3 regions of the Alteromonas sp. NFXS44 genome follow, and region 3 is predicted to be linked to each of the others. Evidence: predicted binding sites of a transcription regulator. Region 3 holds the regulator's gene; each other region holds the start of a gene.
What was found. Region 3 encodes FNR, which switches genes on or off when oxygen is low (the NO sensors DNR and NnrR bind a similar motif). Its sites were predicted from a motif close to TTGATCTAGATCAA; they were not measured.

Region 1 (4,235 bases), on a different contig from region 3:
CTGTGCGGGTGATTGCCGATTACGCAGAGCTCAATGAACATTGTTGCGGTGCATTAACGTTGCAGGATAACCGGCAAGCCAAAGGTGTCGAAGGGAAATTCGGAACAGACACCTTGCTGATGATGACACCGTTCAATGCCACCTTATTTACCGGTGATGAGTTTTATCGCTATACCACGGCACTCAGCTTCCTGCCCGAATCCCGCATGCAGGACAAGGGGCTTTCTGCAGAAATAAACTGGCAAACATCCCCCGCATTATTGCTCACCTCCATCACAGCCTGGCGTGGCTTTGACAGCTTCGACCAGACAGATACAGATTTTACTGATGCAGACTTGCTTTCCACTACCAATAACGCCCGACAACAGGCGTTTTCCCAGGAGTTGCGGGCAACATGGTCCGGAGAGCATGTCACTACCATCGCCGGATTGTGGTATTTCAGCCAGAACCTTGACCTGGATTTTGCTATCACTACCGGTGACGCATTTCCGGCATTTTTCGCAGCGTCTGCGGCTGACCTGCAACCCCTGACTGACGGCATAAATGCCCTGAGTGTTGCAACATCCGGCCTTGTCCCCGCTGTTGCGCCAGCCACCCCCGGCCAGACTCAGTTTGCCCACAATGCTTATCAGCAACAGGACAGCCTGGCCGTGTTCAGCCAGACTGACTGGCAATTTGCTGAAGAACTTACCGTCACCGCCGGATTACGATACACCCGCGAAGATAAAACATTGACCGCCCGTTTTGATGAACAGGGCCCTGGCATAGACGGATTACCAACAGGTACTGAAAACATTCCTGATCCGCTGAGTGCCGCTGTCGCCCTTGGCTCCTTTGCTCAGAGCCTGGCAACCGGCAATCCCCCTGATTACACGCAGCTCAGTGCGCTGCTTCCTTTTACTCAGGCGGGCTGGGGCTATTATTTTCTCGGTACAGCATCGGTACTTCCCCGCAGTGATCTGGATGAAAAACGTAACGACGGACAACTTACCGGGACGCTGAAACTAAGCTGGCAACCAGATAACAATAGCCTCTGGTATGCCAGTACCAGCACAGGGTTTAAATCGGGAGGCATGAATACAGATCGCATTGCCGAAGGGTTAAGCCCCCAATTTAACGCTGAAAAAGCCACCGCTTACGAACTGGGTGTGAAAAAGCAATTTCCGGAGCAAAACCTGCGTATTAACGGTGCACTGCATTATACCCAAATCAAAGATTTTCAGGCCTCGACTTTTACCGGTCTTGGTTTTAATTTACAAAATGCCGGCGACTTACATACCAAAGGGTATGAACTTGAAATTGTCTGGTTTCCTGTTTCCGATACCCGTGCCGGCCTGACTCTGGCCCGTACCCTTACCGGTTTTGATGATTTTGAAAAAGGCACCTGCCAGGTTGCTTATCCCTGGCACACCGGGACGGATGATCCCGGCCGGCCTTCTGCAGATACCCCCTACTGCTCCAGAACCGGTGATCGCCTGGGCTTTGAACCGGAAACCTCTGCCAGCCTGACGTTGCAGCACACATTAATGGCAGGCGGGTATCCGGTTGTCATGGCTGCAGATTATCAGTACATGGGAGACTTGTTCCTTGATGATACTAACGATCCGTATAAACACAGCAGCAGTTATGCCCTGGTAAACGCACGGGTTGAACTGTCAGTCCCGCAGTGGGATACACGCATCACGTTGTGGGGCAGGAACCTGACAAATAAAGAGTACATCGCCAGAAACGGTTTCGATGTACCTGTTCAGGCCGGCAAGCTTATGGCTTATCCCGGCCAGCCGCTCTCCTGGGGTGTGACTGTTACCCGCGAGTTCTGATTGTCATTTCGAAGTGTAAACGCCGGCCGGTTGCGTTTTACAAAACTGGCTGGCGAAAACTTGAAGTAGATCAACAACACCTCTTTGTCTGCTGATTATACTTTCCGTGCATTCTACTCAAGCCGGAATAACCATGTCAGCAAACGAATTATTCGATCCCGCACGCCTGAAGAAGTACAATATTAACGGGCCGCGCTATACCTCTTATCCTACCGCATTAACGTTTTCCGGGTTATCTGAACCAGCGCCTCTGGAAAAAGCACTGAGTGTCACTCAGGCCAGCGGCGTTTCACTTTATGTACATATTCCTTTCTGCCACAGCCTCTGTTATTACTGCGGCTGCAATAAAATTGTGACCAGACATCAGGAAAAAGCAGATCGTTATCTGGATTATCTGGAAAAAGAAATTCAACGGCGCGCACCTGCTTTCCGCCACCGTAAAGCGGAACAAATACACTTAGGAGGCGGCACGCCGGGGTTCCTCACAGAGCAGCAACAAACACGCCTGGCAGGCATGCTTAAATCGGCTTTTGATGTGGTCAGCGATGCAGAAATGAGTATTGAAATCGATCCCCGCCGTACCACGCCCGCTTATTTGCGACACCTTGCCTCTTTAGGCTATAACCGCCTGAGTATTGGTGTACAGGATACCGATTACCGTGTGCAGGAAGCGATAAACCGGGTTCAGAGCACGTCGCATATCGCCACGCTGGTAGATTGCGCCCGTTCCGCCGGATTTAAATCTGTGAACCTGGACCTGATTTATGGCCTGCCTCATCAGACAGCTGATACCTTTGCTTCTACACTGGCAGCGGTAAAGGCGATGACGCCGGAGCGGATTTCCCTGTTCAGCTACGCCCATCTGCCTGAGCGGTTTGCTGCCCAGCGCAAAATAAAAGATGAGTGGCTGCCTTCTGCACAGGTAAAAACAGGACTCATGAAACAAGCCATCACCAGCCTTACACAGGCAGGTTATGAAATGATTGGCATGGACCATTTCGCCCTGCCGTCTGACGAACTGGCCGGAGCGCAACGGAATAAAAATTTACACCGGAATTTTCAGGGCTACACCACACGGGGGGATCTGGATTTACTGGGGCTGGGCGTTTCCTCTATCAGTGCCGCAGGCAATGCTTACCTGCAAAACCCGAAAACCCTGAATGACTATTACGGCAAACTCGATAACAATGAAGAAGTTGCAGAAAAAGGCGTGTTTCTGTCGCCTTCAGATCTTCTCAGACGCTACGTTATCCAACAACTAATGTGCAATCTTGCCGTGGACTTTGCCGCAACAGAGGCGCTTTTTGGTATTCAGTTCCGCCAGCATTTTGAGCCGGAACTGGCGGCACTGAAAGAATTTAAAGAAGATGGACTATTACAGGTAACCGGAACGGGTATCGAGGTATTTCCGTCAGCAAGACTGTTTATCCGCATCATCTGTATGACTTTCGATGCTTACCTTAAAGGCAGCGCCTCAATTCAGCACCGGTATTCCAGAGTTATCTGAGTTTAAACCTGGCGGTTACAGCTTCTCCCTCACGGAACTGTAACCGTTCCTGGGACAACTGACTGATCAGCGCAAACAATCTGCTGCGGCCACACATCAGATTTATCATCACCTGCCCGCCCCTGCTTTCAGACACGCACTCAATGACACAGGGTAAGGCATTGACAATGGAAGAGGCATTAGCTTCCTGCCGGTCGATACTGACATCCCTGGCGTCGATGGTCAGCATGGCCTGTTCCTTACTGACCACAGGATGGCGAGCATAGAGCGTATGCCCTTCGCATTCTATGGCATAACAAGCCTGCTCAGGCAGATGTGCTTTTAATGCGCCTTTAAGCACACTGAACTGCTGTTCGAAATTTGGCATAGACGGAGTTAACTGTGCCAGCACATCATTTGATGCGCCCTGATGGACAATACTGCCCTGCTCCATCCAGGCCATGTATTCACTGTACAAAGCCAGTTCACGGAGGTCGTGTGACACCATCAGCATTTTCAGGCCGCTGCGGGCCAGCTTTGTCAAATACTTAAGCACATCGTGCTTTAACGTATCATCCAGCGCGCTCACCGGTTCATCCAGCAACAGGATTTGTGGTGAGTTTAAAATGGCTCTGGCAATGGCTACCCGCTGCGCTTCGCCACCCGAGAGTGTATCGGGCATACGTGTCATCAGGTGATTACATTTACACCCCAGAACGACTTCATCAAAGTGATAGGTTTGCTGTTTTGCAAAATCTGCCGCCAGCAGTAAATTCTGCCCCACTGATAAATGGGGGAACAACAGACTGTCCTGAAACACCAGTCCGGTCCGGACCCTGGCGATGCGACTATTTTCCCACTGCCCGGTGACTTTTGCAGAACCGGTAAGTCCGGCCAGGCAACGCAGTAATGTTGATTTACCGGCGCCG
Region 2 (4,235 bases), on a different contig from region 3:
CATGAAGGGGAGACGTCAATGAAAGGTTCACTCAGACAGTCGATGACCTGGCTGCATACATGGAGCAGCATCACCGCGGGCTGGATCCTGTTCGCGATATTTTTCACCGGTACGCTGGCATTTTTCAGAAGTGAAATCACTCACTGGATGCAGCCTGAATTGCATGTGTCTGTGCCGGCTGAGAACAGCGCTGAAGTGGCGTACCGCTATCTGCAGGGCAAGGCCCCGGGGGCTCAGGAATGGCAAATTTCTTTGCCGGGACCCAGAGAGGAAACGGTCAGTGCAAGCTGGCGCAATGGCGGGGAAGATCGCCAGCAAATGCGTTCGCAGCGTGCCGTTCTGAATGCGTCTACCGGTGAGGAGCTGAAGCCGAGAGAAACCGCCGGTGGCAATTTTCTGTACCGCTTCCACTTTGAACTATACGGCGTACCGCGTGCTGCCGGTGAGACCTTTGTCGGCATTGTCAGCATGATGATGCTCATTGGTATTGTCAGCGGCGTGATCATGCACCGTAAAATCTTTGCAGATTTTTTTATGTTCAGGCCAAAGAAAAAGTTGCTTTCCTGGATAGACGGGCACGTTCTGGCATCCGTGCTGGCGCTGCCATTTCATCTGATGATCACATTCTCCGGCTTGTTACTGTTAGGTGGCACTTTGCTTCCGTGGAACGGCAGTGGTGGTGGCCATGGTGGTCCTCCCGGTGGCGGAGGTCCGCAAGGACAGGGCGGGCCGCAACGGGGCGCACCGCAAGCGCGGGCAGTGCAACATAAGCCGGCAGCGCCGGTTGTGGACAATAGCGCCCTGCTGGCACAGGTTATGGCCAGTGCTTCTGCTGAATGGGGCGTGCCTGCTGACCGCATCACCATTAAAAACCCGGGCACAGATAAAGCGACATTTTCTGTATCCGGTCCGAACCGTGTTGAGTTGTCCGCCGGTCGTGGCGGGAACAGCGGGCTGGTTTTTAACTCTGAAGGTGAAGTTCTTAAAGTAGAAGAGGCGTCTTCTGCACCGAATACCAGCCAGGCAATTTATAACTATATGGATATGCTGCATCAGGCCCGTTTTGCCGACAGTGTTACCCGCTGGTTGCTCTTCTTTGCCGGTATCCTGGGCACGTTAATGGTGGGGACCGGTTCTATCCTTTGGGTAGAGAAGCGCGCCAAAAAGCAAATGGGACGCAGAGGCTTCGAACTGGTGAGAGGCACGAACATTGGTGCTATCGCCGGGCTGATGGTGGCTACCGGTGCTTATTTCTGGGCGAACCGCCTTTTGCCTGCAGAATTGGCGACACGCAGTGACTGGGAAATACGCAGCTTTTTCATTGTGTGGGGGCTTTGTGTGGTAGCCGGACTGTTCAGACGCGACCGTAAAGGCTGGCTCTGGCAAACGCTGGTGGCTGCAGTGCTCTTCACCTTTATTCCGTTGCTGGATGTCGCTACATCACCTGTCCCGGTGCCTGATACGTTAAGGATCATATTCGATGCAGCCTGTCTTATCCTGGCCGCTCTGGCCTGGTATGCGGTGAGTAAACTCAAAGCTGAACCTAAATCTAAACGCGCGCCGTCAGGCCGCAAAGACAGCACTGCCCGCCGGAGACGGCCTGCACCGGAAGCGGGCAGCACCGGGGAGCAGACAGCATGATGACATTTTTGTGTTTACTGCTGTGCATTGCCGGTTTTCTGCACTTTTCTATGGCGAACCCGAAACATTTCCGTGCGGTGACAGGTGATGAGATTGAAAATGTGCCCGGGGGCAGGCTGATATTTCAGACTCTGGCAGTGTGTTTTCTGACTGTTGCAACGTTTCCGGCGATCGCCGGCTGGCAAACTGAAATCGGACTGGTTGTGTGGTGCGGATTGCTGCATGTGGCAGCGGTACTGGTGTCTTTGCTGTTTACTTATCAGCAGGATGCGCTGGCATTTGTATGGCGCTGGTGTGTGCCGGGAGGCTGGCTTCAGCGGGTATTACCCCGCTGATCCAACTGTCCGGGTTCAAACTTAGCCCGGACGTTTTACCCAGGCACTGCACCAGCCGTTGGTATTAACCAGTTTACCCGGGAAAATGGCGCAGGGACGGTGAGCTTGTCCGTCCTCACCCTGAATGTACATGCAATTACCGCACTGAGACCCTTCCACCGTTGATTTCGGGGTATATTTCAATGCCTGTGCTGTGGGGTCGCCGGTCTGCAGTTGCTCCTGTGCCTGTGCGCGAAGTGCAGTGCCACCTAACGTCAAGCCGATCAGTGTGGTGCCTGACAGTTTTAGGAAATCACGACGGTTCACATTACTCATAATTTGCTCCCATAAAGCTTAAACGAGAATGATTTGCTTTTATTTGGTCTTATAACGTAAAAAACCTGCCGCGATGACAGGTTTACCATGACAATAGTTATACGACACATTTACGGGACTGCCAAATCGTTCCGTCACATATTTGATGTAGATTAACTTTTCTTCACCGCAGGACCTGTGCATTTACGCGTTTTTACCTGCCAGCGTGACGGGTTTGTCCGGTTTCGCATAGGCATAACGGGCGATGGGTTCCGCACGGTGGTAAGTATCCAACCCGCTGATACAGGCAAGATTCATTTTCTCCAAATCCAGTTGTCCGTCCTCACCGGTGGCCCCCTCCATCACGTAAATATCAAGCACTCTGCCAATGACCAGCACTGTCTGATTACATTGCAGCGTGGTTATTTCTTCTGCCGCCATGGCCATGCGCAAAGGACTTTGAGCGACGAAAGGCGCGGCGAATCCGTCTTCTTTCAGCGGTGTTAAGCCCGTGGCATCAAACTCACTGGTGTGTTCATCATAGCGGGCAGAAGTCTGGTGAGCTTTATCTGTCCAGCCGGCGCTGACTGCATTAATGGTGTACACACCGGTTTCACGAATATTTTCCAGCGTTTGCCGTGGTACAGTATGGGGACGTAACAACATGCCCTGAAGAGGAGGATGTGCCCCTACATGAAACACTGAGCTGATAATGGCCAGATTATTCCGTTTACCGTCAGTGGTACCCACAAGGTTGGCCCCTTTGTAGCCGGACAAGCAGTTGATCAGGTTCGTCCGGGTCTGTTTTTCCAGCTCATTAATAGCAGCAGAGGAATAATGTCGTATGGACGGGTCAGTCATATCAGGCATTCTCCTGCTCAACCTGAACGGTCAGGTTATCGCCGTCACTGTACACTGTCATTTCAATAGGCTGGCAGCAGACCTGACAATCCAGAACCTGCATAACATTGATATCGTTCTGCTCGTCAATTTCTACTTCATTCGGCTCCATGCAATAGGGGCAGTGAAATAACTTAGGTGTCGTCAGACTCATAACCACTCCGGATAACTGATTAAAATGATGTTGCTAACTTCTAATATACGCAGAAAGCAGATAACCGGATTGTAAGGAAACTGCATCCGGCGGGTTGATTAAGGTGGCTGTATAAATATACACTTGGTCAGGTGTACAGTGTCCGGTGCAGATGATGCGTAAAACGTTGCCTGAAAAATATTATCTTGATCACTTCCGCGAGTTTTTGTCCTTTTTTGACGGTGCCAGTGGCGCATTGCTGGACGAAAATGCGCGGCGTTTTATTGAGGATTTCAATGCACTGCCTGAACCGCAACAATGCATCATCGCCCGTGCAGCAAACCGCAAATACGCCATCATCAACCGTGAGCATTTCTACTACGAAGAAATACCGCATCCGCAGCAGCAAATAGATGCGCTTTCCGCCTCCGGTTGGTTCGGGTGTGTAACAGAAGCGCCGCTGCAGGAACTGGCCGGTATGCTGACCAAGGCCGACATTCTGCAATACCTGCATGATCTCGGGATCAGCGGTCAGCCTGCTTCAGCAAAAAAGAGTGTGCTGATGGCAGACTTATTCGATGGCATAAAACGTCACGGCTGGCCGGCGTCATTGTCGGTGGAGCATTTACTGTTTTGCCGCTTCGATGCCACTATGCGTTATTTGCTGTTTCTGTTCTTCGGCAACACTAAAGGGCGGCTGAATCAGTTTTCCATGCGTGATCTCGGCATCATGCGTACGCGGGGCCAGGCTGTGTCTGATCAGGCACGCTTCGAATTGCCGGAGGATGCCGGCGCTGCTTTTTACTATGCGTCGCGCACCGGCGAACTGGATTTTCTTGATGATGAGGCCTGTCTGGCAGCAGCAAAAGCCCCCGTGCCGGAAACCTTCTCCACCATTTCAGCAGTGCTGGCGGAAAAATACCACGCCAAAC
Region 3 (4,235 bases):
ATTCAAAGGATAATAGGATAAACCGTCAGAGTTTCTTCTAATGATGATTTAGAAAGAGCTTAAGAGGGGGATGTTGGTTTACAAAATATTTATTTATTATAATTTTCCGCCGGATAAGCACACCATGACCTTGTCGCCGTCTTCAATCATATTGAAGTCTTCGATGGCTTTGCCAACATGTCTGCGCAGTCTTTTCTGCAACTTGTTAAAGTTGTATTTTTGTTTACTTTGCGCACTGTGACTGGCGTTGTCAGATGGCGTAGATGTTACTTGATTCATGGCACTTCAGAACTGGCTGGAAAAATAAAAGTACCATTATACAAAAGCAGACGGAATGCTGCTACACAAGCAGCATTCCGTTATCGCGCATTTACTTAACCGGAGATGTAAACCCGTCAGGTTTAACCGCCAGGACATCGCAATTCAGGTTATCAATAACATGCTCTGCTGTATTGCCCAAAAAGGCGGCTGATATGCCTGTACGTCCCACGGTACCGATGACGACGAGTTCTGCATCCAGCTGTTCAGTCACTTTCGGGATGGCTATATCGGGTAATCCCTCGACAACATGGCAATTTGCTACGCCGATCCCAAATTTAGCGCTGTGGTTTTCCATTTCCTGAACATGATGATTGCGCACAGCATTATGATACGTCTCAGGATTGAAATCGGGGATCTCAATGGCGATATTCAGTGGGGCAGAAGGATAGGCATTAACCAGATGTACCTGACCGCTCAGTAACTCTGCATAATCCTTTGCGATACCGGTCAACTTGTCATTCAGTTGTGCATGTTCTTTGTCTTCTGTACCCACATTGACTGCCGCAACAATATTACCGTTTTCAGGCCAGGCATGGGCTTTGACAAGTAAAACCGGAGCCGGACATTTTCTCAGTAAGTGCCAGTCTGTTGGTGTAAAGAGCACTGATGCAAAATCATCGTGTTTGCGGGTAGCTTTAACGACCAGGTCAACCTGACGGTTAATGGTGTAGCGGGTAATGGCTTCGTAACGTTTATCACTCCACTCAACAGCAACCTTTACATCATAATCATCGTAGCGGGTCAGATTTTTTTCTGCCCAGGCAATGCGGTCTTTGGTTACCGCATCACGCATGGCTTCACGCTCACTGCGGGTGAGCATTGTTGTCATGTCATAAGAAAAGTCGTATACAACAAGCAGTGCGTGTACTTCTGCACCGGTTTTACGGGCAATTTCGATGGCTCTTGAAAGGGCAGGTTGTTCAGGGTTGTCGGCCTGAACGACGGCGAGAATACGTTTGCAGGTGATCATGGCGTCTCTCCTTATTGATGAAGACAATAAATACTGCCTTCATCTTTAGTATAAGACTTACAGCAGGAGAGACCTTGTTTCAGATCAATATTTCAACGGGATCTTAATCCACGCAAAGAGTAGGAATGTCCATAGAGTGCAGCTTTTTATCCATAGCCGCAAAATCCAGAACAGTAATGAGCTTCGCGTCTACTTTGATAATGCCTTCTTTCTGGAAGCGAGTCAGCAAGCGGCTGATCGTTTCTACCGTTAAACCGAGATAATTACCGATTTCGTTGCGGGTCATACTCAGATTGAACTGACGGTGAGAAAAACCCCGTTCTTCAAACCGACCGGACAGATGGGCGATAAAATAAATCAGACGTTCTTCTGCCGTCCGTTTATTCAGCAGCATCATCATTTCGTGATCCTGCTTAATTTCAGCACTCATAAAACGCATGATCTGATGGCGCAATTTCGGGAATTGCTCAGACATTTTTTCAAGAGTGGAATAGGGAAGCTCGCACACCATAGCCGTTTCCAGTGCCTGAGTGTAACTCTGGTGAGTGTCGTCACGTAAACCGTCAAAACCGATAATATCGCCCGGGAAGTGGAAACTGATAATTTGCTCTTCGCCTTCTCTATCGGTGACAAAAGACTTAAATGAACCTGCCCGCACAGCGTACAGAGAGGTAAATTTATCGCCAGCTTCTACCAGGGTGTCGTGTTTATGCAAAGGCTTTTTGCGTTCAATGATGTCATCCAGTGACTCAATCTCAGTTTTGTTGAGGGCCACGGGCAGACACAGATGGCTGAAACTGCAATTCTGGCAGTGTATAGAAAAATCCGAACGTTTTTGCATGCTCACTTTCCGCTGTTTGCGATAATTCTAATGTATATTACTTAAAGCCTGCCACAACAGCAATAATGCGTACAACAGCAAACTCAAAGCAATGATTTGACGTAATACGGGTTGTCTGAAACCTGAGGAAAGCCAGTCTGCACCTGCCCGGACAGCCAGCAACGCCGGTAGCGTTCCTAAACCAAAACCGGCCATGATTACAGCACCGGATATTGCCGTCCCTGAAGCCAGTGCCCATGTCAGGGTGGAATAAACCAGTCCACAGGGCAACCATCCCCAAATCATACCATAGGGAAAGGCGCTAATAGGAGACCTGAAAGGTAAAAACCGTTTCGACAGCGGCTGAATTCTCTGCCAGAGTTTACTGCCGAGGGCTTCAACAGCGGTCAGGCCACGCCACCAGTTACCCAGATAACAGGCCATAGCAATCAGCATAATGCCACTGATGACGGCGAGTACAGGGCCGGTCACCGGTACAGCTTCTTTTGCTATCTGTCCGATACCGCCGGTAACAGCGCCGGCAAGTATGTAGCTGAATATACGACCAAAGTTGTAGCTAAGCGCATAGGGTAAAGGCGATGAGCCTGCCGGCGTGGCGGCAGACAGTGCCAGCGATACGCCGCCGCACATTCCCACACAATGAACGCCTCCGCCCAGCCCGACCAGCAAGGCAGAAAAAAACGACAGATCACTCATTGAGTTTTTTTCGTTCTTCAGCCAGTTTTTTTTCTTCAGGAGATAAATCATCATCGAAAAGAATACTGTAGCCCTGGCGATCCAGGTCTTCAAACTGGTTCGATTTTACTGCCCAAAAAAATACGCCGATGGCAATGGCCACAATGATCACAGCAAGGGGAATCAGGACGTAAATTATACTCATAGCGTTACTTTAACAGTCTCGTCGAATTTGTTACTACCAGAATACTACTCAGGCTCATACCAATCACCGCCATCCACGGCGTCAGGATGCCGGACACTGCAAACGGCAGGATAACCAGATTGTAGCCTATAGCCCATCCCATATTCTGCCTGACTGTCGCTTTTACTCTTCTGGCCATAAAAGTAAGGTGTCCGAGTACAGCCAGCTTATCATTTAATAAAATCACATCCGCGGCACTTTTTGCGATATCCGTGGCATTACCCACGGCAATGCCAACATCAGCGGCAGTCATCACCGGCGCGTCGTTAATACCATCACCCAGCATCATCACATGACGGCCCTGCCGCTGAAGGGCTGTCACGGCGTTTAATTTATCTTCAGGGCTGTTCCCGCCTGTGGCTTTGTCTACGGGTAAATTCGCTGCAATGTCGTCAACATTTTGCTGAATATCGCCACTCAGAATTATCCGCTCCAGTTGCGCTAGTTTGCTCAGGCTGTCTGCGGCATCCGCTTTAATTTTATCTGCTACACGAAAGGCGGCAACGGGCACACCGTTTTCGGTAAGAAACACGTTAGCGGGAAAGGGCGACAGGCCGGCATCAACACCGGTGAAAGAAGCCGAACCGGCTTTATAACTGCGGCCATTGCATTGCGCGCTGATACCCATTCCGGCCACAACGTCAACTTGGCTCAGAATTAATGCCTGATTGTTATCAGAAACAAAGGCAGCGGCAACCGGATGTTCTGAGCGGGACTCTATTGCCCCCATCAAAGCACGGATTTCATTTTCCCGTGCCGGCTCAGCAAACCAGCTGTTTATCTGAGCAAACTTTCCTTCGGTCAGTGTTCCGGTTTTATCCAGCACCAGGGTATCTACGTGGTTGATTTGCTCCAGTGCATCGGCTCTTTTCAATAAAATGCCATGCCGGTTAAGGTTTGCCATTGCGCAGGTGAGGGCAGATGGCGTAGCCAGCCCCAGCGCACAGGGGCAGGTTGCTACCAGTACTGCGATGCTGATCCAAAAGGCATTATCATTACCCTGCCAGTGCCAGTAAGCCCATGAGGATGCAGCCGTAATCAGTACTACGGCGACAAAATAACTGGAAAAACGGTCAGCCATAAGAGCGACCCGGGGCTTTGCAGCCATAGCGGTGGATTGCAGACGGATGATCTGATTTACCAGCGCAAATTTTAACGCCCTGGTTACCGTTATCGTTATCACG

Region 1: hemN (oxygen-independent coproporphyrinogen III oxidase) is a predicted target of FNR. The motif match lies at 1,881-1,894, and genes of this name have one in related genera.
Region 2: J3369_RS20790 (high-potential iron-sulfur protein) is a predicted target of FNR. The motif match lies at 2,434-2,447, and genes of this name have one in related genera.

Annotation. Positions count from the first base shown of each region.
Region 1 covers NZ_JAGDEA010000005.1:764,108-768,342, reverse strand. Annotated here, with positions in the region: gene J3369_RS08680 (TonB-dependent receptor) at 1-1,820, shown strand, start outside; gene hemN (oxygen-independent coproporphyrinogen III oxidase) at 1,954-3,327, shown strand; gene J3369_RS08670 (ATP-binding cassette domain-containing protein) at 3,320-4,235, opposite strand, start outside.
Region 2 covers NZ_JAGDEA010000012.1:872,532-876,766, reverse strand. Annotated here, with positions in the region: gene J3369_RS20805 (hypothetical protein) at 1-5, shown strand, start outside; gene J3369_RS20800 (PepSY-associated TM helix domain-containing protein) at 19-1,641, shown strand; gene J3369_RS20795 (DUF3325 domain-containing protein) at 1,638-1,976, shown strand; gene J3369_RS20790 (high-potential iron-sulfur protein) at 1,998-2,291, opposite strand; gene J3369_RS20785 (flavin reductase family protein) at 2,475-3,131, opposite strand; gene J3369_RS20780 (zinc ribbon domain-containing protein) at 3,133-3,324, opposite strand; gene J3369_RS20775 (exonuclease domain-containing protein) at 3,479-4,235, shown strand, end outside.
Region 3 covers NZ_JAGDEA010000007.1:93,124-97,358, reverse strand. Annotated here, with positions in the region: partial or broken gene J3369_RS10655 (tRNA 2-thiocytidine(32) synthetase TtcA) at 103-279, opposite strand; gene uspE (universal stress protein UspE) at 371-1,291, opposite strand; gene fnr (fumarate/nitrate reduction transcriptional regulator Fnr) at 1,395-2,138, opposite strand; gene J3369_RS10640 (sulfite exporter TauE/SafE family protein) at 2,160-2,828, opposite strand; gene ccoS (cbb3-type cytochrome oxidase assembly protein CcoS) at 2,821-3,012, opposite strand; gene J3369_RS10630 (heavy metal translocating P-type ATPase) at 3,017-4,235, opposite strand, start outside.